Linked DNA regions of Corallococcus sp. EGB. The protein of the gene in region 2 interacts with the protein of the main gene of each other region in a pairwise test. Links are inferred from orthologs where the notes say so. Each region holds a gene or a part of one and is shown on either strand. Other genes may lie near its edges.

Evidence for each region.
Region 1: the proteins of gyrB (region 2) and gyrA interact in binary tests that used the Escherichia coli proteins (3 or more experiments, as listed by UniProt). The link is inferred for Corallococcus sp. EGB from one-to-one orthologs.

The regions. Positions count from the first base shown.
Region 1 is NZ_CP079946.1:756,867-767,399, reverse strand. The notes cover bases 2,129-5,521. They hold gyrA (DNA gyrase subunit A), read right to left. Parts: upstream 5,128-5,521; coding sequence 2,329-5,127; downstream 2,129-2,328. Other genes in these bases: KYK13_RS03215 (tetratricopeptide repeat protein), read right to left, coding at 5,401-5,521; KYK13_RS03225 (nuclear transport factor 2 family protein), read left to right, coding at 2,129-2,232. Outside these bases: KYK13_RS03235 (YkvA family protein), read right to left, coding at 4-297; KYK13_RS03230 (ABC transporter ATP-binding protein), read right to left, coding at 391-1,446; more of KYK13_RS03225, read left to right, coding at 1,600-2,128; more of KYK13_RS03215, read right to left, coding at 5,522-6,168; KYK13_RS03210 (class I SAM-dependent methyltransferase), read right to left, coding at 6,319-7,164; KYK13_RS03205 (Xaa-Pro peptidase family protein), read left to right, coding at 7,471-8,805; KYK13_RS03200 (response regulator), read left to right, coding at 8,957-9,316; KYK13_RS03195 (acyl-CoA thioesterase II), read right to left, coding at 9,564-10,367; KYK13_RS03190 (TIM44-like domain-containing protein), read right to left, coding at 10,390-10,533. UniProt on the Escherichia coli protein: A type II topoisomerase that negatively supercoils closed circular double-stranded (ds) DNA in an ATP-dependent manner to maintain chromosomes in an underwound state.
Region 2 is NZ_CP079946.1:9,092,535-9,102,732, forward strand. What follows is about bases 2,283-5,340. They hold gyrB (DNA topoisomerase (ATP-hydrolyzing) subunit B), read right to left. Parts: upstream 5,011-5,340; coding sequence 2,554-5,010; downstream 2,283-2,553. Other genes in these bases: KYK13_RS37215 (hypothetical protein), read left to right, coding at 2,283-2,400; KYK13_RS37225 (hypothetical protein), read right to left, coding at 5,133-5,340. Also shown: KYK13_RS37210 (serine/threonine-protein kinase), read left to right, coding at 1-1,693; more of KYK13_RS37215, read left to right, coding at 1,843-2,282; more of KYK13_RS37225, read right to left, coding at 5,341-5,588; KYK13_RS37230 (GNAT family N-acetyltransferase), read left to right, coding at 5,699-6,451; KYK13_RS37235 (helix-turn-helix domain-containing protein), read right to left, coding at 6,468-7,286; KYK13_RS37240 (cation:proton antiporter), read right to left, coding at 7,292-9,463; KYK13_RS37245 (response regulator), read right to left, coding at 9,573-9,950; KYK13_RS37250 (ATP-binding protein), read right to left, coding at 9,947-10,198. UniProt on the Escherichia coli protein: DNA gyrase negatively supercoils closed circular double-stranded DNA in an ATP-dependent manner to maintain chromosomes in an underwound state.

The DNA.
Region 1 (10,533 bases), 8.3 Mb from region 2 along the record:
CGGCTAGGAGTGGCGGCGCAGCGTCGGCTCGCGCGTCCGGCCCTCCTCGTCACGCGGGAGCCCGTCGAACGCCGGTTCGCCGGACGGCGTGCTGGGACGCCAGCGCTGGACCTCGCGCACCACGAAGAAGGCGGCGGCGGACAGCACGCCCAGGTCGTCCAGCCAGCCGAACACGGGGATGAAGTCCGGAATCGCGTCCACGGGCGACACGAAGTACAGGATGGCCAGCAGCCCGGCCAGCTTGCGCCACGTCGCCACCTGCGGGTCGCGCAGGTAGTGGAAGAAGCGGGTCCCCATTCCTCGAAGGCCTGCGATGTTCATACCCCTCCCTACGCATGGGGGACGCGGGTGATTGCACCATTCGTGCCCGGGGCTCGCACGCCCGGTGTGCTAGCGGGCCGGCCCAGCTGTCTCCTCCAGCACATCCGCGCGGCCCGCGACCTCCAGGCGGGCGCGGCCGCCCTCGCGAAACGGGGCCGAGGCCGGGGCGCGCACCACCAGCGCCATGCCCGCGCAGGACACGGTGAAGTCCACGTGCGCGCCCCGGAAGGCGCGCTCCAGCACCTCCGCGCGCAGCGCGCCGCCCACCGCGACGCCGTCCGTGTCCGGGACCAGCCGCAGCGCTTCCGGGCGCAGGGAGAGCATCACCTCGCCGCGGGCGTCGGTGGTCAGCGGCACGTTGCCCAGGGCCGTGCGCGCGACGCGGCCGAAGGCGGAGCCGGGCAGCAGGTTGGTGCCCCCCAGGAAGTACGCAGCGAAGGCGGTGCGCGGCGCTTCGTAGACGGACTCGGGCGTGCCCTGCTGCTCCACCGTGCCCGCGCGCAGCAGCACCAGCCGGTCCGCGAAGGCGAGCGCGTCGGCCACGTCGTGTGTCGCGAAGAGCACGGCGGTGCCTCGCGCCTTGAGCACGCGGCGCAGCTCCCCGAGCAGCGGGCCGCGCAGGCCAGCGTCCATGCCAGCGAAGGGCTCGTCCAGCACCAGCAGCTTCGTGCCGGAGGCCAGCGCGCGCGCCAGCAGCACCCGCTGCCGCTGTCCCCGGGAGAGCGTGCCGCAGGTGCGCGACTCCAGGTCCTCGACTTGGAACATCGCCAGCATGCCGCGCGCGTGCGCCAGGCCCTCCCCCTTGGGCTGCACGCCCATCACCACGTCGCGCACGGTGAGGCCGGACTCGAGCTCGCCGTCATGGAGGACGCGGCGCAGCGGGCGCTGCTCCGGGGGCACGAACACGTCCGGACCGGCGACCACGCGGCCCGCGAGCGAGAGGGTGCCGGAGCTCGGTTCTTCCAGGCCCGCCACCAGCCGCAGCAGCGCTGTCTTCCCGGAGCCGGAGGTGCCCATCAGCGCCACCACGTCCCCCGGCTCCAGCGCCAGCGACACGTCCCGCACCGCCGGGGCAGTGGCGCCAGGGAACTTCAGGGTGAGGGCATCGAGCGAGAGGAAGGCCATGACGGCGGGCACACTACGGTGCGGCACCGGCCGGGCCAAGCACCGGGTCCCGTCTCCGGGGACTGCCGGACGCATGGCTCCCCGAACCGGCTGCGGCGCTTCCCACCGCGAGGCTAGGCTCCCGTCCCGCCCTTCCCTCTTCCGGGAGTCCCCATGTCGCGCCTGCTCATCGCCTGTGCCGTCCTGTTGGGAGCCACGTCCTTCGCTCAAGCCCCCGCCACGCCTCCGCCGCAGCCCAAGGCCACGGCCGCCCCCGCCGCTCCGGAGAAGCAAAACCCGGCGAAGACCGCCGCGATGCGCGCGCAGGCCGCGCTCGCCCAACTGCCCAAGGCGAAGCCGGAGGACGTGAAGTCCCAGGACGCCATCCTCAAGGCCCTCTATGACGTCATCAGCGGACCGGCTGGCGCGCCCCGCGACTGGCAGCGCTTCCGCTCGCTGTTCTATCCGGGTGCCCAGCTCATCCCGCTGGGGAAGCCGCCGGGCGCGACCACGCTGGCGGCCCAAGCCATCACCCCGGACGACTACGTGGCGTGGGGCCAGGAGGCCACCGCCACGCACGGCTTCTTCGAGAAGGAGATTGCCCGCCAGACGCACGCCTTCGGCGGCCTGATGCAGGTCATGAGCACCTACGAGGCGCGCGGCACGCAGGACGGGCCGCTCATCGCCAAGGGCGTCAACAGCATCCAGCTCTTCAACGACGGCCAGCGCTGGTGGGTGATGAACATCTTCTGGCTCGACGAGGCCACCGCCGGCCTCAAGGTGCCCCAGGACCTCACCTCGAAGTAGCCCCGGCACCTGTTCCCACGAAGAGGGCCGGGTCCCGGAGCGCGCATCGAAGCGCGTCCCGTGCCCGGCCCTCCCGTACCGCTACCGCCTCAAGCCTCAGCCTTCCGAGCCGGGCTCACCTTCGGAGCCGGCCGAGCCCGCCGGAGCCTCCGAAGCATCCGCCAGCGCGGCCTCCGGGGACGCCTCGGCGCCGGACGCATCCACCGGCGAGGTGGTCTCCGTCTCCTCCTCGGACTCCTCGCCCTCCGGCAGCTTGGAGATGGCCATCACCTTCTCCTCGCCGTTCTCCAGCGCGATGAGGCGCACGCCCTGCGTGTTGCGGCCGATGACGGAGATCTCCTTCACCTTCATGCGGATGAGCATGCCGCCGTTGGTGACGAGCATCACCTCGTCGCTGTCCTTCACCTGCACCACGCCCACCACGCGGCCGTTCCGCTCGGTGGTCTTGATGTCGATGATGCCCTTGCCGCCACGGCCCTGCTGCCGGTACTCGCTGCCCTCCGTGCGCTTGCCGTAGCCGTTCTCCGTGACCGTGAGGATGGCGCTGCTCTGCTCGGCCGGCGTCTGGCCCGCCTCGGGCTCCTTGTCCAGGAGGTCCGCGCCCACTACCTCGTCGCCGTCCTCCAGCGTGATGCCCTTCACGCCGTAGGCCTGACGGCCCATGGAGCGCACGTCCTCTTCCTTGAAGCGGATGCTCATGCCCGTGGCCGTGGACAGGAGGATGTCCTTGGTGCCGTCGGTGATCATCACGCCCACCAGCTCGTCGCCCTCGTCGATGCCCAGCGCGATGATGCCGCTGGCGCGGACGCTCTCGAACGCGCTCAGGTCCGTGCGCTTCACCACGCCCTTCTTCGTGACGAAGAAGACGTAGCGGTTCTCCGGGAAGTCGCGCGTCACCAGCACCTGCGCCAGCCGCTCCCCCTCCCCGAACTGCACCAGGTTCACGATGGCCTTGCCGCGCGAGGTGCGGCTGCCCTGCGGAATCTGGTGCACCTTCAGCGAGTACAGCTTGCCCTTGGTGGTGATGGGCATGAGGTACGCGTGCGTGCTGGCCACGAACACCTTGGTGACGAAATCGTCCTCCTTCGTCCCCGCGCCCGTCTTGCCGCGCCCGCCGCGCTTCTGCGCCCGGTACTCCGACAGGGGCGAGCGCTTCACGTAGCCCGTGTGCGACAGCGTGACCACCATCGTCTCTTCGGCGATGAGGTCCTCGCTGGTGATTTCATCCACCGCGCCGGTGATCTCCGTGCGGCGCTTGTCGCCGTAGCGCTCGCGGATCTCCATGAGCTCCGCCTTGATGACGGAGAGCAGGCTCTTCTCGTTGGCGAGGATGTCGCGCAGGCGCGCGATGTCGCGCACCAGGCCAATCAGCTCCTTGAAGAGCTCCTCGCGCTGCAGGCCGGTGAGGCGCTGCAGGCGCATCTCCAGGATGTTCTGCGCCTGGTCCTCGCTGAAGCCCGCGCCCTCGTACTTGTGCTCCAGGCCGCCGTAGGCCGGCTCCTCGTTGCGCGCGCGGCTGACCAAGAGCTCCATCTGCGCCTTGGCCTTCGCGTAGTCGATGCGCTCCAGGTTCTGGAAGCGCTCGCGCGTGTAGAGCTCCGGCGACAGGATGTGCATCAGGCCCCAGCGCGCTTCATCCGGGTCGCGGGACGCGCGGATGAGGCTGACCACCAGGTCGATGAGGTCCTGCGCGACGAGCAGGCCTTCCACGATGTGCATGCGCGCCAGCGCCTTGCGCAGCTCGTAGCGCGAGCGGCGCGTCACCACATCGCGGCGGTGCGCGATGAAGCGGTCCAGCAGCTCCTTCAGGTTGAGCGTGCGCGGCTGCCCGCCGTCGATGGCCAGCATCACCGCGCCGAACGTCGTCTCCATCTGCGTCATGGAGAAGAGGTTGTTGAGCACCACCTGGGAGATGGCATCGCGCTTGAGCTCGATGACGATGCGCATGCCCTGCCGGTCGCTCTCGTCACGGATGTCGCTGATGCCCTCCAGCTTCTTCTCACGCACCAGCTCGGCGATCTTTTCAATCAGCCGGGCCTTGTTCACCTGGTAGGGGATCTCCGTGACGATGATGGACTCACGGTCCCCCTTCTTGCTCGTCTCGATCTCCGTGCGCGCGCGGATGGTGATGGACCCGCGGCCCGTCTCGTAGGCGCGGCGGATGCCCTCGCGGCCGGTGATGATGGCGGAGGTGGGGAAGTCCGGCCCCACGATGAACTCCATCAGGTCCAGGACGGTGCAGCCCGGGTTCTCGATGAGGTGCAGCGTGCCGTTGATGACCTCCGTCATGTTGTGCGGCGGGATGTTGGTGGTCATGCCCACCGCGATGCCGCTGCTGCCGTTGACGAGGAGGTTGGGGAACTTGGACGGCAGGACGAGCGGCTCTTCCAACGAGTCGTCGTAGTTGGGACCGAAGTCGACGGTCTCCTTGTCGATGTCGGCGAGCAGGTCCTCCGCCAGCCGCTCCATGCGCACTTCCGTGTAACGCATGGCCGCCGGCGAGTCGCCGTCCACCGAGCCGAAGTTGCCCTGGCCGTCCACCAGCAGGTAGCGGAGGCTCCACTCCTGGGCCAGGCGCACCATGGCGTCGTAGACGGAGGAGTCGCCGTGCGGGTGGTACTTACCGATGACGTCACCCACCACGCGCGCGCTCTTCTTGTAGGCGCGGTTGTGGAGGTTGCCCAGGTCGTTCATCGCGAAGAGGACGCGACGGTGGACGGGCTTCAGGCCGTCGCGCACGTCCGGCAGCGCGCGGCCGATGATGACGGACATCGAGTAGTCGAGATACGACCGGCGCATCTCGTCTTCGATGTTGATGGGGATGAGCTCTCCGGCGCCGCTCGACGGAGGAGGCGCGGGGGGCGTTGCCGGCGTGTCGGTGGTGTCGTCAGCCATGGGCTCTGGAAGGTGCGGACGGGCCCCGCGCGAGGGGGGCTCCGCCCGATGGGAGAGTGTTCGTAACCCCCGGATTTCCCTCAGTCAATAAGGGAAACAGGGGGGATTCGCCCCGGCTGCCCGCCCGCCCGGTTTCAAGCGTTTGGGAGGGCCTTTCCGGGGCGCCCGGATGGAACATCCGGGCGGTGCGTTTTCAGCCCCACCGCAGGCCGTTTCCCGGGCCGGATTCCGGACGGTTTCCGGGGCACCTCCCGGGCCATTCCGGGCCCGCTTTCAGGCCTTGGGGCGGAGGTTCGCGGCCAGCCGTTCGGCCTCCGCGCCCACGCCGCCCTCGGGGTCCCGGGCCCTGGCCGCTTCGAACGCGGCGAGCGCGCCTTCGCGGTCGCCGCGCAGCTTCAGCGCGACGCCCACGTTGAGGTGCGCGGAGGCGTTGTCGCGGTCCATGGCCAGGGCTTCGCGGAACAGCGTGAGGGCCTGGTCCACGTCACCGGACAGGAGCGCCTCGCGGCCCGCCTGGACGCGCTTGTCCGCGTCGTTGACCAGCTCCACCTCCAGCACGCTCTTGCCCACGACGTTGGCCACGAGCACGCGCAGGATGCCGCCCCAGTAGAACGACAGCCCCTCCGCGGCGACGACGGCGGCCAGGGGCAGGTCGGGCAGCAGCTGCTTGCCCCGGAACTTGAAGCGGACCTTGGTGTAGCGGCCCTTGTTGGTCCAGTGGACCAGCTCACCGCGGAGCTTCTGGAAGCCGGCCTCCAGCTGGGCCGGATCGATTTCGAAGGGCAGCACCCGGCCCTTCGTTTCACCGGCGGGCAGGCTCTTGGGCGTGGCCGCGCGAGGGTCGGCCGCGGGGCCGGCGTCGAAGACGGGCTCGGCCTCCAGCACGGGGGGCTTCGGGGACGACGCGGAGGCGCGGCGGGGCTCCACCATCTCCACCTTCGCCTTCACCGGCCGGGCCGGTGTCTTCGCGGGCGCGGCGGGGCGCGCGGGCTGCTTCTTCTTCGCCTTCGCGGGGGACTTGCGGGGTGCCGTCTTTGCCATGGGGCCACTCTAAGCGACCCACTCCCCCGCCGCTCGTGAAGTCGTGCGAAGACGCAGTCGTGTAGACGAAGTCGTCCGGAGACGCAGTCGTGTAGACGAAGTCGTCCGGAGACGCAGCCGTGTAGACGAAGTCGTCCGGAGACGGCCGCGCTAGGTGGGGCCTGGACGGTGGCCCCAGACGCCCACCATGAGGCTGGGCACCAGGACGGCGCCGTGGGAGTGCAGCTCGGCGGTGAGGCGGGCGACCAGCGTGTCGATGTCCACCTCCATGGCCAGCGCCACGCCCAGCCGCTCCATGTGGGGCAGGAGCGTGCGCACGGTCTCCACCAGGGCGTGCGTGGGCTCCGCGTCCGGCGTCACGCCCAGCCGTCCGCCCACCACGCCGTCATCCACCACCAGCCCGGCCCTGCGCAGCGTGGACACGAGCTCCAGGCCCATGTGGACCTTGATGCCCACGCGTTCGCAGGTGGGCAGCATCCAGTTCCAGATGCGGGTGAACAGGGGGAGCTTCGGGTGCATCAAGCCCATGGCCGCCAGCTCCAGCTCATGCAGCGCCATCACGCCGCCGGGGCGCAGGTGCTCCGCCATGCGGCGCACGAAGGACACCGGGTCCGGCTGGAACATCAGCACCAGCCGGCAGACGATGGCATCGAAGGGGGCGCCCACGGGCAGGGACTCCAGGCTGCTCTGCTGGAAGCGCACATGGGACAGGCCCTGCGCTTCGGCGCGGTGCTTCGCGCAGGCGAGGACACGGGCCTCGCGGTCGACGCCCACCACCTCGCCCGTGGGGCCCACCATCTGCGCGGCGAGGAAGGACACGGCACCCACGCCGCAGCCCACGTCCAGCACGCGCATGCCGGCCTTGAGGCCGGCCCCGCGCAGCACCCCTTCCGTCAACGGCGCGTACACCTGGGCCTGGAGCATCAGCCGTCGCAGCTCCCGGTCCTCGTTGCTCGGGACGTACTCCGCGGCGGCATTGGTTTCTTCGACGCGCATGGGGCCCCCCCAGGGGTGGCGTGGATGAAGCGGCCCGCACGCTCGCAATTCCTCGCACCGCTGGCGCTGTCCCCCGGTCCCAGGCGAATGACAGACACGAACGCCACGCCTCTTCCGGAGGGAGGTCTGACATGCGCTGGAGGACAGGCCCCCATCCCCCACGAAGGCTTCACGGCTGAATCCCGTGAAGCCAGCAGGTCGCGAAATGCGTTGCATGGAATGCGCGTGGGGAGGGCGGATCCGGCTTGGCCCGGCGTCCGGCCGTGGAACAATCCGCGCCCTCCCCCCACCAGGAAGAGCGCATCCATGACGCGTGTCCGGCCCGTCCTCCTCTCCGCCCTGCTGCTTGCCTCCCTTGCCCATGCGGCGCCCGCCGTGCCCACCGCGGAAGGGGCGTGGCCGCGCGTGCGCAAGGAGCGCATCCAGAAGCTGCTGCCCCAGGCCATGGCGCGCGCGGGCGTGGACGCGTGGGTGGTGCTCTGCCGTGAGAACGACAACGACCCGCTCGCCAGCCACGTGGGCGGTGAGAACGCCGGCGGCACCGCCGCGTTCCTGTTCCTGCGCGACGGCGACACGCTGCGCTCCACCGCCCTCTCCCCCGAGGGCGAGGCCACCGCGCTCCGGGACATGGGCGTCGTGGACGAGGTGGTGGCCTTCGAGCGCGGCGCGGACGTGAACGCGCTCATCGCCGCGCGCCTGGCCAAGGCGAAGCTCACGAAGGTGGCCATCAACGCGTCGGAGCGGATGTCCATCGCGGATGGCCTGTCCGCCACGCAGCGCGCGAAGCTGGAGGCGGCGCTGTCCCCCGCGCTGCGCAAGAAGCTGGTGTCCTCCGAGGACCTCGTCTCCGAGTGGCTGTCCGTGAAGACGCCGGAGGAGGTGGACATCATGCGCAAGGCCGCGGACCTCACCGCGAAGCTGGAGGAGGAGGCGTACCGCACCGTGGTGCCCGGCAAGACGCGGGACTCGGACGTGGCGCGCTTCCTCAAGAAGCGCATCGCGGAGCTGGGCGTGGGTGACGGGTGGCAGCCGGACCAGAACCCCAACGTGAACAGCGGGCCCACGCGCGGGCACTCGAACGCCACCGACCGCGTCATCCAGCCGGGGGACTTCATCCAGACGGACTTCGGCATCCGCGTGGGCGGCACGTGGGTGACGGACATCCAGCGCTTCGCCTACGTGCTGGCGCCGGGCGAGACGCAGCCTCCCGCGGAGGCGCTGGCGAAGTGGGAGAAGTCGAAGAAGGGCAGCCGCATCGCGCTCGCGGCGATGAAGCCCGGCGTGCGCGGCTACGACGTGGACAAGGCCCAGCGCGACTGGATGCGCGAAGCGGGCTCCGAGCCCGTGATGTGGGGCACCGGCCATCCCGTGGGCTACTGGGCCCATGACGCCGGCCCTGCCCTGTCCGGCGCGGCGTCCGGCAAGCCTCCCGCGGGCTCCGCGCTGCGCAAGCTCCAGCCCGGTCAGGTGTTCGCCTTCGACGGCTTCTTCGCGTGGAAGGACGGCAGCAGCCCGGACGCGCTGCGCATCCTCTCCGTGGAGGAGATGGCCGTCGTCACCGACACCGGCGCCGAGTACCTCAACCCACCCCAGGAGCAGCTCATCCTCATCCCGTCTCCCGTCACGCCCGCGAAACACTGACAACCTCCGGCCTGGAGCCCACCCACACGCTACGACGTGGGTGGGTCCGACCCCGGCGACCTGGACGGAGGGACGTGGCGCGTGGGGGCGTGGGCTCGGCTACACTCGGGCGCATCGCCGCGCCGGAGAGGCGCTGCTGGAGGGCCTGCCCATGCCAACCGTGCTGGTCATCGACGATGACCTCTTCGTCCTCGCGACCGTGGGAGACGCCCTGCGGGCCGCGGGCTACACGGTGCTCACGGTGCAGTCTCCGGCGGAGGCGTTCCACCTGGACCTCAAGAACGTCGCCGCCATCCTGTGCGACTACAACATGCCGGACATGAACGGCTCCGACGTGCTCGCCGCCATGCGCGAGTTGCAGGGGTGCCGGGCGCCGTTCATCTTCCTCACCGGCCACTCGGAGCTGGATGACCTGCTGCCCGTGGCCATCCGCTACGGCGCGGAGCTGCTGCCCAAGCCGGTGGACCCGTCCGAGCTGACGCGGCTGTTGCGCAAGCAGATCGCCGCCTGAGCGGCGCGTGCGCCTCAAGGTCCTCACCCTGAACGTGGCCCATGGGGCGCGGTTCGCGGTGCCCCTGCACCTGGATCCGTCCTCCGCGGCGGAAGGCGAGCCCACGTACCCCGTTCCGCACGCACGCCAGCGGGTGGATCAGGTGTTGAGCTCCCACGCCCTGCGCTTCACCCGCTACGCGCTCGTGCCCGACGCCATCTCCGACCCCCACGCCGCGGTGGCCGAGCGGGTGTCCGCCGATGACTGTTCAACCGAGCACGGCGACGAGCTGCCGGCACTGCGCGAGCAGCGTGCCGTCCTGCGCCCAGAGGAGCTGGGTCTCCTCCGTGTAGCCCTCCGCGGCCTGACGTGAGCGGCCGGTGCGCAGGTAGTGCGCGTCCGGCGCGATGCCCGCCACCGGGAACGTCTGGAAGAACTGCACGCTGAAGTCCACGGACGCCGCCGCGCGGAAGCCCTCCAGCCGCGACAGCACGGACGGCGGATACGCGTCCATCAAGCCCACGCACAGCGGCGCGTCCAGCGCGGTGGGGACGCGAGGCCGCAGCCAGCCGCCCACCTCCGCCTCGGGCCCGCCCGAGTACGGCGCCGAGCCCACGCAGTAGCGGTACTCGAAGAAGCGGCAGAAGTCCGGCATGGGAATGTCGTCGGGGATGGGCGCGAGCGTCTGAGGCGCGGGCACCTTGGGCATGACGAAGTCCATGTACCCGGGCGCTCCGCCGCGAGCGGCGCCGAAGGTCGCCGTGGCCACGGCCACCACCACACCGCCGCTCTCCACCCGCGCGGTGGCATGGGTGACGAACTTGCCGGCGCGCTCGATGCGCGTGTGCAGGTCCGCCACGCCCTCCGCCGCGGGCGAGCAGAAGTGCACGGTGAGCGAGCGCACCGGCCTGCTGGCGTCATTGAGGTGGTGCTCCAGCGCGCGCAGCACCTGTCCCGCCACCACGCCACCGTAGGCACCCCGGCCCTGATACCAGGCCGCCTCGTAGCGCGAGCGGTAGTGCCCGGATTCCAGCGGTTCAACGACGGTGGCGGCGAGGAAGGGTGCGGTCATGATGCGCCGCATCCTAGTTCCATCAACCCTGGTACGACTCGTCCTGTTCGATGCGGCTGAGCACCCAGTCGAACTCGCCGGACGTCACCCGTGCCTGGCAGTGCGTGCAGTGGCCCGCCATGTTGATGGACAGCGGTGCGCCGCACGACGGGCACTTCTTCTCCGT
Region 2 (10,198 bases):
CCCGTCGAGCCCGGGCGTGGCGCGGCCCTCCAGCCCCGGGGTGCGCTCCACGGGCAGCACGCCCGCCCTGCGCCCCTCGACCGACGGCGCCCCGCGCCGCGCGACCACCGACGCCACCGCCGTGCGCCGCAACACCAGCACCGGCGCGCGCCGCGTGACGACGGGGGCCCCGCGCGAGACCACCGGCACCGGCCGCCGCCCCCTGCCGCCCGAGCTTCCGCCCGAGCCGGACACCGACTCCGGCACGGAGCCCACGGCGATGCCCCGGGCGCTGCCCACGCTGGCCGCGCCGCGTGACACACCGGTGGAGACGGCCATCGCGCCGGAGCCGCCGGCCCCTGAGGAGAAGCAGGCCCCCCGCGCCCGCACCACCGCGGACGACGCGCGCGACAAGCTGGCCGCCGAGGCCACCGAGCGCGAGCGCAAGCGCGTGAAGCAGGTGCGCCAGCTGAGCATCGTCGTGTTCGGCATCACCGCCGCGCTCGTCGTCCTCGGCCTGCTGCTGCACTTCCTGTCCCCGCCGGAAGTCCCCGAAGGCACCAACGAGCCCGTCGTCCTGTGGATCACCTCCCAGCCGGCGGGGGCCGCCATCGTCGTCAACGGCCGGCCGGTGGGGAACACGCCCAGCCGCATCATCGGCGCGGAGCAACACACGCCCCACACCATCGTCGTCACCCGGCCGGGCTACCGCGCCTGGACGCGGCGCTTCACCCCCAACCAGCCGGAGGTCCACCTCAAGGCGGAGCTGGAGGTGGCGCCCGGCACCACCCAGATGGCGTCGGAGATTCCCACCTCCGCCACGCTCGACGCGGGCACCGCCGCCGTCGCCGCCGCGGCCGTCCCCGCCGAGGACGCGGGCACCTCCCTGGAGGCGGACGGCGGCCTGGCCTCCGCCGACGCGGGGAGCGTGACGGGCGAGGACGCGCTGGCGAATGACCCGGACCGCGAGATGCGGCGCGTGGACTACCCCACCCGCCTGCTGGTGCTGCGCCCCATGTACAACGCGCTCCCGCTGCCGGAGTACCCGACGGCCACCATCGACGTGTCGCCCTCGGTGGCATACTCCGTGTGGACGGAAGGCAGCGCTGCGTTCGCGAGCGGCGACGGCACCACGTCCGGCACGCTCGTCTACTACGCGGAGGGAGACCTGCCGGCGGACAACGCCGTGGGCTTCGTCAGCAGCGCGCCGCGCAGCATCAAGGGCGCGAAGAAGCTCCACTTCTTCGCCCTGGATGACACCGGCCCCGAGGACAACCGCGGCTCCATCCGCGTGCACCTGCGGCAGTCCGCGTACGTCCCGCCCCGCTCGGTGCTGTTCGAGGCGGACAAGAACGCCGTGCAGGTGAAGCCCCAGCACCAGATGCTGCTGCGCGGCCTCAACCCCCAGTCCACCTATGCGTTCACCGTGCGCGACGACTTCGCGGAGGTGCACGCCGGCGCCAACGGCCGCGTGCACACGGTGCTGTGCGTGGAGAAGGGCCCCCGGGCCGAGTCCGTGCGCAGCACGCACCGCCTCTTCGAGACGGGCAAGCGCTACCAGGTGTCCGGCGTGGAGGAGCTGCGCTGCGTCTTCCCCGACCTGCGGCTGGGGGACAACCAGGGTGCGCTCGACTTCGACATCGTCGACGTGACGAACATGTCCCGCAAGGAGCGCGCGGAAGCGCTGCGCGGCGCCCGGAGCGCCGAGCGGTAGCGGCCGGACGTCCGGGCCCCCGCCCGGCGAGGACGTCCAGCAGGCGAGCACCCCCTTGACGCCCGGGCCCACCCTGACGCGCTGCTCCCGCGCGCGGGGCCAGTGCCTACCCTCACGGACATCCACTTCTTCTCCACGGGAGTCCGTCCATGATGCCCGTCCTGTCTTCGACTGGTCTGGTGCTGCACAACCTGGGGCTCGCCGTGGGCTTCGGCGGTTCGCTCTTCGGCAAGGTGGCCCTCAACCCCGCGGTGAAGGTGATTGGCTCCGAGGCCGAGCGCGGCCAGGTGGTGAACGCCGCCTGGAATGGCTTCAACATCATCAACGCCGCGTCCGTGGGCCTGGCGGCCATCACCTGGCTGGTGGGCCGCTCGCGGCTGACGGGCCGGGAGATTGACCGCACCACGCGCAGGCTGGTCATCGCGAAGGACGTGCTGCTGGGCGCCAGCGTGGCGCTGGGCGCGGCCAACATCTTCGGCGGGGCCTTCCTCGCGAAGCAGGCCCCCGAGGGCGCCGTCCCGTCGGAGACGGGCCTGACGCCCACCGCGGGCACGCCGGAGAGGGCCGCGAAGACGATGCGGGCGCTGGACGCGGGCGGCATCGCGAACCTCGCCACCATGGCGGGCGTCATCGGCATCACCGCCATCCTGAACATGCGCGCGGGGACGTCCTCGCGCTGGTCACTGGTCGCCAGGTTCCTTCCGTAAGGGCTCATGGGGGCCGCCCCGCGTCTCCTCCGCGGCCCGGCTCGAAAAGGATGGGAAGGGCACGTGGGCGCGGAGCCGGAAAAACGGCACCGGGCCCACGGGTCTTTCTCCCGGGGCCCGGCGTGTGACTTCAGGCGCCGCTTGCGCCGAGGCTCAGATGTCCAGGTTCTGCACGTCCAGCGCGTTGCGCTCGATGAACTCGCGGCGGGGCTCCACGGCCTCGCCCATGAGCAGGGAGAAGATCTCGTCGCTCTCCACCATGTCCTCCACCCGCACCTGGAGCAGCGTGCGGCGGTTGGGGTCCATGGTCGTCTCCCAGAGCTGCTCCGGGTTCATCTCGCCCAGGCCCTTGTAGCGCTGCAGGCCCAGGCCCTTCTGCGCGTCCTTGCGGACCGCGGCCAGCACCTCCTGCACGGAGAACGCCGTCACCTCGCCGCCGTCCACCTGGACCCGATAGGGCGCCTTGCCCAGCGACTGGAACACCTCGCGCAGGGCGATGAGCTCCAGGTACTCCGGTGAGGACAGGTAGGCCTGGTCGAAGACGGACTCGCGCATGGAGCCGTTCACGTCCGTCGTCACCACCAGCCGCTGCGCCTCCTGGTGCTCCGCGTCCTTCTCCAGCCGCGTGGACAGCCGGCCCACCACCTCCGGCATGCGCCGCTGGCAGTACTCGCGCATGGACGCGAGCGCCGCCTCCACCGCCGCCCCGTCCGCGAGCATCTCCGCGCGCAGGTTCGTGGCCTGGGCCAGCGCGTCCACGATGCGCGCGTCGCGGCGCTTGGCCTGCTTCTCCAGCCGCTCCTCGTAGGTGATGACCTTCTCCAGGAGCGCCTTGAGCTCCGCGCCGCCCAGCTCGCCCGCCGGCGTCTTCACGCGGCAGTGCTCCGCGGCGATGCGCAGCAGGTACTCGTTGAGCGCGCGCTCGTCCTTGACGTAGGTGTCCTTCTTGTTGCGCGTGACCTTGTAGAGCGGCGGCTGCGCGATGTAGACGAAGCCCCGGTCGATGAGCTCGCGCATCTGCCGGTAGAAGAACGTGAGCAGCAGCGTGCGGATGTGGCTGCCGTCCACGTCCGCGTCCGTCATCAGGATGATGCGGTGGTAGCGCGCCTTCTCCGGGTCGTAGTCCTCCGCCCCGATGCCCGTGCCCAGCGCGGTGATGAGCGTGACGATTTCAGCGCTGGTCAGCATCTTCTCGAAGCGCGCCTTCTCCACGTTCAAGATCTTTCCGCGCAAGGGCAGGATGGCCTGGTTGCGCCGGTCCCGGCCCTGCTTCGCGGAGCCACCTGCGGAGTCACCCTCCACGATGTACAGCTCGCTCTCGTGCGGGTCGCGGCTCTGGCAGTCCGCGAGCTTTCCGGGCAGGCCGCCGCCGTCCAGCACGCCCTTGCGGCGCACCGTCTCACGCGCCTTGCGCGCGGCGATGCGGGCGCGGCACGCGTCGCCAATCTTCACCACGACCTTCTTGGCGAGCGGCGGGTTCTCCTCCAGGAAGGTGGCGAGCTGATCATTCACCATCTGCTCGACCAGGCCCTTCACCTCGCTGTTGCCCAGCTTCGTCTTCGTCTGGCCCTCGAACTGGGGGTTGGAGAGCTTCACGGAGATGACCGCGGAGAGGCCCTCACGCGCGTCCTCGCCCGTGGGCGTCTCCTTCAGGTCCTTCCAGAGGCCGCCCTTCTCCGCGTAGCTGTTGAGCGTGCGCGTGAGCGCGGCCTTGAAGCCGGACAGGTGGCTGCCTCCCTCGTGGGTGTTGATGTTGTTGGCGAAGGTGAAGATGCGCTCGTCGTAGCCATCGTTCCACTGCATGGCGATTTCCAGCGACACGCCCTCGCGCTCCGACTTGATGTAGACGGGCTTGTCGTGCAGCGCCTCCTTCGCCTTGTTGAGGTACTCCACGAAGGAGGAGATGCCGCCGTCGAACTTGAAGTCGTGTTCCTTCTGGGTGCGCTCGTCGCGGATGGTGATGTGCAGGCCCGCGTTGAGGAACGCGAGCTCGCGCAGGCGCTGGCTGAGCGTCTCGAAGTTGAAGTCCACCGTCTCCATGACCGTGGGGTCCGGCTTGAAGTGGATCAACGTGCCGCGCTTGTCCGTCGTGCCCGCCTCCTGCGGGGGGCCGTTGGCCACGCCGCGCGAGTACGACTGCTCGTAGACCTTGCCGGCGCGCTGGACGCGGACCTTGAACCACTCCGACAGGAAGTTCACGCAGGTGACGCCCACGCCGTGCAGGCCGCCGGACACCTTGTACGCGCCGTTGCCGAACTTGCTGCCGGCGTGCAGCTCCGTGAGCACCACCTCCAGCGTGTCCTTGCCCTTGAACTTGGGGTCGGGGTGCGGGCCCACGGGGATGCCGCGGCCGTTGTCCTGGACGCTGAGCGAGCCATCCACGTGGATGACCACGTCGATGTCCGTGCAGTGGCCGGCGAGGGCCTCGTCCACGGAGTTGTCGACGACCTCGTACACGAGCTTGTGGAGCCCGTAGGTCATCGTGTCGCCGATGTACATGCCGGGGCGCTTGCGGACGGCCTCCAGCCCTTCGAGCTTGGTGATGGCGTCCGTCCCATAATCGGCGGGCGGCGCGGCCGGCGAGACACCGGTAGCGGGGGTCTTTTCCATGTGAAGCGTGTCCTTGGGAAAGGCTGCCGTTGCGACAGGGCTCAAGCCTGTTGTGCCTACCACCACCGGGCATCCCGGACAAGCTCCGGGAGCCCACGCAAGGCTGCGAAAAGATTCATGAATCAGGCGTCGAAACGCGAGGGCGGGAGGCGGTCCTCCAGCGCCGCGATCAGCTCTTCATAAACAGCCTTGCGGGCGAAAAGATGTCGCGTGACGAGCACCCTTCCCCCTTCCTTGAGGAACAGGCCCAGCACGCTCCCCCTGCGGCCGACCTGGCGCACGGAATCAATCTGTCCCCAGTGCAGCTCCAGCGGCTGGCCGCTGAAGGGCCGGGCCACCCGCACGCCCGCGGCGTCCAGGGTGACGCCCCACTCCGCGCGGGGGCGCAGGCGGTGGATGGAGACGAGGAAGGCCAGCATCAGGCCGGCGCTGAGGCCCGCGCGCGCCATGGCGACCAGCCCCCCGCCGCCCCGGTAGTCCGCCAGGGCCCAGGCGGTGAGGACCGCCAGGAGGCACGCGCCCACGATGAGGGCGATTCGGGTGGGACGCGGGTCGAAAGAGAAGAAGCGCGGGGTCATGGTGGCGGGTCGAAAGGAGTGAAACCTAACCCCCTGGCGCACGGTGCGCGCGACCTTTCCTCCACGGCTGTTCTTTGCCCGTCGCCCCCGTGCATAGGCTCCCGGCCCGCATGACGGACGCCGAACTCACCCAGCGACTGCACACCAACCTCATCGCCTTCAAGACACTGCAGGCCGAGCGCGGCCCGCTGCTCCACCTGCGGCTCCCGGGCGTGGACGCCTTCGCCCTGCCCGCCTACCAGGACGCCCACTTCCAGCAGGTCCTCTTCACGGACGCGGACGCGCTGGCCCGGGCGCTGCCCGCCGTCACGGACTTCTACCGGGGGCATGGGCTGCCGCGCTGGCGCGTCACCCTGGCGCCGGGGCAGGGGGACGCGACGCGGGTGCTGGGCGCCGCGGGCTACCGCCCGGACTTCACCGTGGTGGCCATGGGGTCCTGGCTGAAGGAGCTGCCGGACGCGGCGCCCGGGGTGCCGGTGGAGCCCGTGGAGGACCTCAACGACCTGGTGGAGATCAACGTCCAGACCTACGGCCCGGAGTGGCGGGACATCCTCTCCGTCTGGCAGCAGCCGCCCCGCCTGACGGTGAACACCGTGGTGGCGCGCGAGCACGGCCGGGCGCTGTCCTGCGGCCTCACGGTGGACGTGGCGGACACGGCGGGCGTGTACCTGGTGGCCACCCTTCCGGAGGCGCGGGGGCTGGGGCTCGCGTCCGCGGTGATGCGGGGCATCATCGCCGAGGCGCGCAAGCGCGGGTGCACCGCGATGGTGCTCCAGTCCACCCCGGCGGGCATCCGCGTGTACCGGCACCTGGGCTTCCGAGACATCGGTCTCTGGGAGCACTGGGTGCCCCAGGGCTCCTGAAGCGGCCCCGCCCCCCTCAGCGCAGCGCCTCCAGCTCCTCCAGCGTCTCCAGCACCCGCTGGGGTTCCTCCAGGCCGTGGAGCCGGTCCGCCAGCCCGCGCCCCGCAAGGCGCGCCACGTGCGCCAGCCGCATCAGCCGCGCGCGGCCCACGTGGCCGTCCACCAGCGCCACCACCAGCCGCAGGGGCAGGCCGTCCGGGGCGTCCACCTTCAGGGGCCGGGCCAGCGTCACCAGCGCCGCCACCGGGGCCGCTCCGGCCACGAACGCGTGCGGCACCGCCACGCCGTTGCCCACCTGGGACGGGACCTCGTCCTCCCGCTTGCGCAGGCCCTCCGCGAGCGCCGCCGCGTCCACTCCGGGCAGCGCCGCCGCCAGCCGCCCGGCCGCCACGTCCAGCGCGTCCTCGTAGTCTCCGCAGGAGAGCTGCACCACCACCCGCTCCGTGCTCAGGAGCGGCCCCAGCGGGGGCACGGGCTCATCGCCGCGCACCTCGCGCAGGGGGAACTCCGCGTCCAGGAAGGCCCGCACGCGCGCCAGCTGGGCGCCGGTGAGCTTGCGCCGCGCGATGTCCAGCATCAGCGTCCCCGCCGCGGGCACGTCCTCCAGGTAGCCCGCGACGTACGGGCTCACCCGGTTGGCCACGTCCATGAGCAGCCCCGGGGGCACGTCCAGCTCCCGGGCGATGGCCGTCAGCCGCTCCTGCGTGGGCGGCGCGTCCACGCCGTTCTCCACGCGGCTCAAGTAGGCGCTCGACACGCCGATGCGCCGGGCCAGGTCGCGCAGGGACAGCCCCGCGTCCACCCGCAACAGGCGCAGTGTGGCTCCCAGGTGCATGGCGGTCAGCTCCGCGCGCCGAGCGGCTGCGTCGGCGTCGGGTCCGGCGTCGCCCCCTGCGCCCGGGCCTCCTCCGGGGTCCGGGCCGGCAGCGTCGCCGTCTCCGGATGACACACGAGCAGCAGCGAGGCGGGCGCGTCGCGAACGATGCGCTCGCGCTGCACGCCGAACAGCCGGTCTTCCAGGCCCCATTCGGCCCCCAGGCCCACCACGACGAGGTCGTAACCCGCCTTCGCTTCCGCCAGCGCCGCGTCCTCCGGCGACGCGTGGCGCACCACCTTGAGCTTCACGGAGGCGCCCTCCTCCGCGGGGAACAGCTCCTCCACCTGCGCGCGGCCCGCGCCCGAGCCCTCGGGAGAGGTCACGTGCAGCACCGTCACCTCCGCACCGGCCTGCTTCACCAGCCGTCGCGCCAGGCCCAGCGCCGCCCGGTCATGCCGGCTGCCCACGAAGGGCACCAGCACCCGGCGCACCTGTGACAGGCCGCGGTCCACCAGCACCGCCACCGTGCCGCCCGCCTCCTGCATCACCTCACGCACCGTGCCGCCCAGCACCGTCTGGCTGAAGAGCGGCTTGTGCCAGCCCAGCAGCACCAGGTCCGCGCGCTTGGCCTGGGCCGTGCGGCAGATGTCCCGCGCGGGCTCCGACGAAACGAACGACAGCGTGCGCACCGACAGCCCCAGCTTCTCCGCCCGGCCCACCAGGGGCGCCAGCGCGCCGCCCGACGCGGCCACGGGGTCCAGGGCCTCCTCCCCGCGGGCCTTGAGCGAGCGCTCCGGCGACAAGAGGTGCAGCGCGTAGAGGTTCGCCTCGTTGCGCTCGCCCGACAGCGCGCGCGACAGCACCGCCATGCCCGGGCCGGCCTGCCCGTGCGACACGCACAGGAGCACCGTGTACGCGGAGGCCGGCAGCACCGGCTCGGGCGCCTGCACCAGCTTCTCGCGCGCCAGCTCCTCCGGCGAATACAGCAGGCGCAACAGCGGCGTGGTCATGAAGGTCGTGACCAGCGCCATGATGACCATCATCGTGAAGAGCGTGGGCGAGATGACGCCCAGGTCCAGGCCCAGGTTGAGCACGATGAGCTCCATCAGGCCGCGCGTGTTCATCAGGACGCCCACGGCCCCCGCCTCCCGCCACCGCAGGCCGGTGAGGCGCGCGGCCACCGCGCTGCCGCCGAACTTGCCCAGGCACGCCAGGACGATGATGGCGCCGCACGTGAGCCACGCCTCCGGCGTGGCCAGCAGGCCCAGCTGCGTGCGCAGGCCGCTGAAGGCGAAGAACACGGGCAACAGCAGCACGACGGCCACGTCCTCCAGCTTCTCCGCCAGCGCCGCCGCCAGCCCTCCCTCCTTGGGAATCACCGCGCCGAACATGAAGGCGCCGAAGAGCGAGTGGATGCCGATGTATTCGGTGGTCCACGCGGAGCCGAGCAGCATCATCATCGTGATGGCCACCACGTTCTGGGTGAGCCCCTCGCGGTTGGCCACGCGCGCGCCCAGCCGGGCGAGGAACGGCCTCACCAGCACCAGCATGAAGCCGATGTAGAGCAGCGCGAACACCGTGGTGAGCGCCGCGTGCGCCAGGTCCGACGCGCGCACCAGAGACACCACGAACGCCAGGATGCACCACGCCGTCACGTCGTCCACCGCCGCGCACGCGATGGCGATGGCGCCCAGCTTCGACTGCATGAGCCCGCGCTCGGTGAGGATGCGCGCCAGCACCGGGAAGGCCGTGATGCTCATGGACACGCCCATGAACAGCACGAACGAGGAGAACGGCACGTCCGGGCTGGACAGCGACTTGTACAGCCACAGCGCGCCCGCCGCCGCGCCCAGGGCGAACGGGGTGATGATGCTGGAGTGGCTGATGGCCACCGACGCGTGGCCCCGCCCCTTGAGCAGCTTGGGGTCCAGCTCCAGGCCAATCAGGAACATGAAGAGCACCAGGCCGACCTCGGCCAGCATCTTCAGGAACGGCATGGACTCCGGCGGGAACAGCCAGCGCATGGCGTCCGGCGCCAGCCAGCCCAGCAGCGACGGGCCCAGCGCGATGCCCGCCACCACCTCCGCGATGACCAGGGGCTGCCCCAGCCAGCGCGCCCCCCGGCCGATCAACCGGGACACCGCGATGATGACGATGAGCTGGACCAGGAGCTGGGCGAGCATGTGGGGATTCATCGGACAGGCCTCGCGGGAAAAGTGTTAAGGATGCACTTACCAGGGCCTCTCGCGCAGCGTCAACACGGGCGAGCCGGTCCGCCCGCGGAGAGGACAGACACCGGGAGTCTCAGACGACTTCGGGGGCCTTGTTGGCCCCCACGGCCTTGAGGAGCGTCTCCACGTCCACCGGCTTGCGCAGGTAGCCGCAGGCGCCCATCTCCTCCGCCACCTGGCGCGCGTTGGCGGACGCGGAGAAGACGAGCACGGGGATGTCGCGCCACGCCTGCACCTGGCGCATCTGGCGGCCGAAGGTGGCGCCGTCCATCACCGGCATCATCATGTCCAGCAGCACCAGGCACGGGGGCACCGGCTCCCGGCGGAGCACCTCCAGCGCCTGCAGGCCGTTGCCCGCCCCCAGCACGGTGTAGCCCGCGTCGCGCAGGACCTCCTCCAGCGCCTCCCGCAGGTCCGTGTCGTCATCCACCACCAACAGCGGCCGGCTCACTCGCGCGCCTCCTTCTCCAATGGCAGCTCCAGCGTGAAGCGCGCACCCTCGCCCGCGACGGGCTCCGCCCAGGCCCGGCCGCCGTGCGCCTCCGCGGCGCGGCGGGCCAGGTACAGCCCCAGGCCCAGGCCTCCATAAGAATGCGAGCTGACGGCGCGGCCGAAGCGCTCGAAGATGCGCTCCACCTGGTCCACGGGCACGCCAATGCCCCGGTCGCGCACCTGGATGCGCGCGAAGCCCCCTTCCCG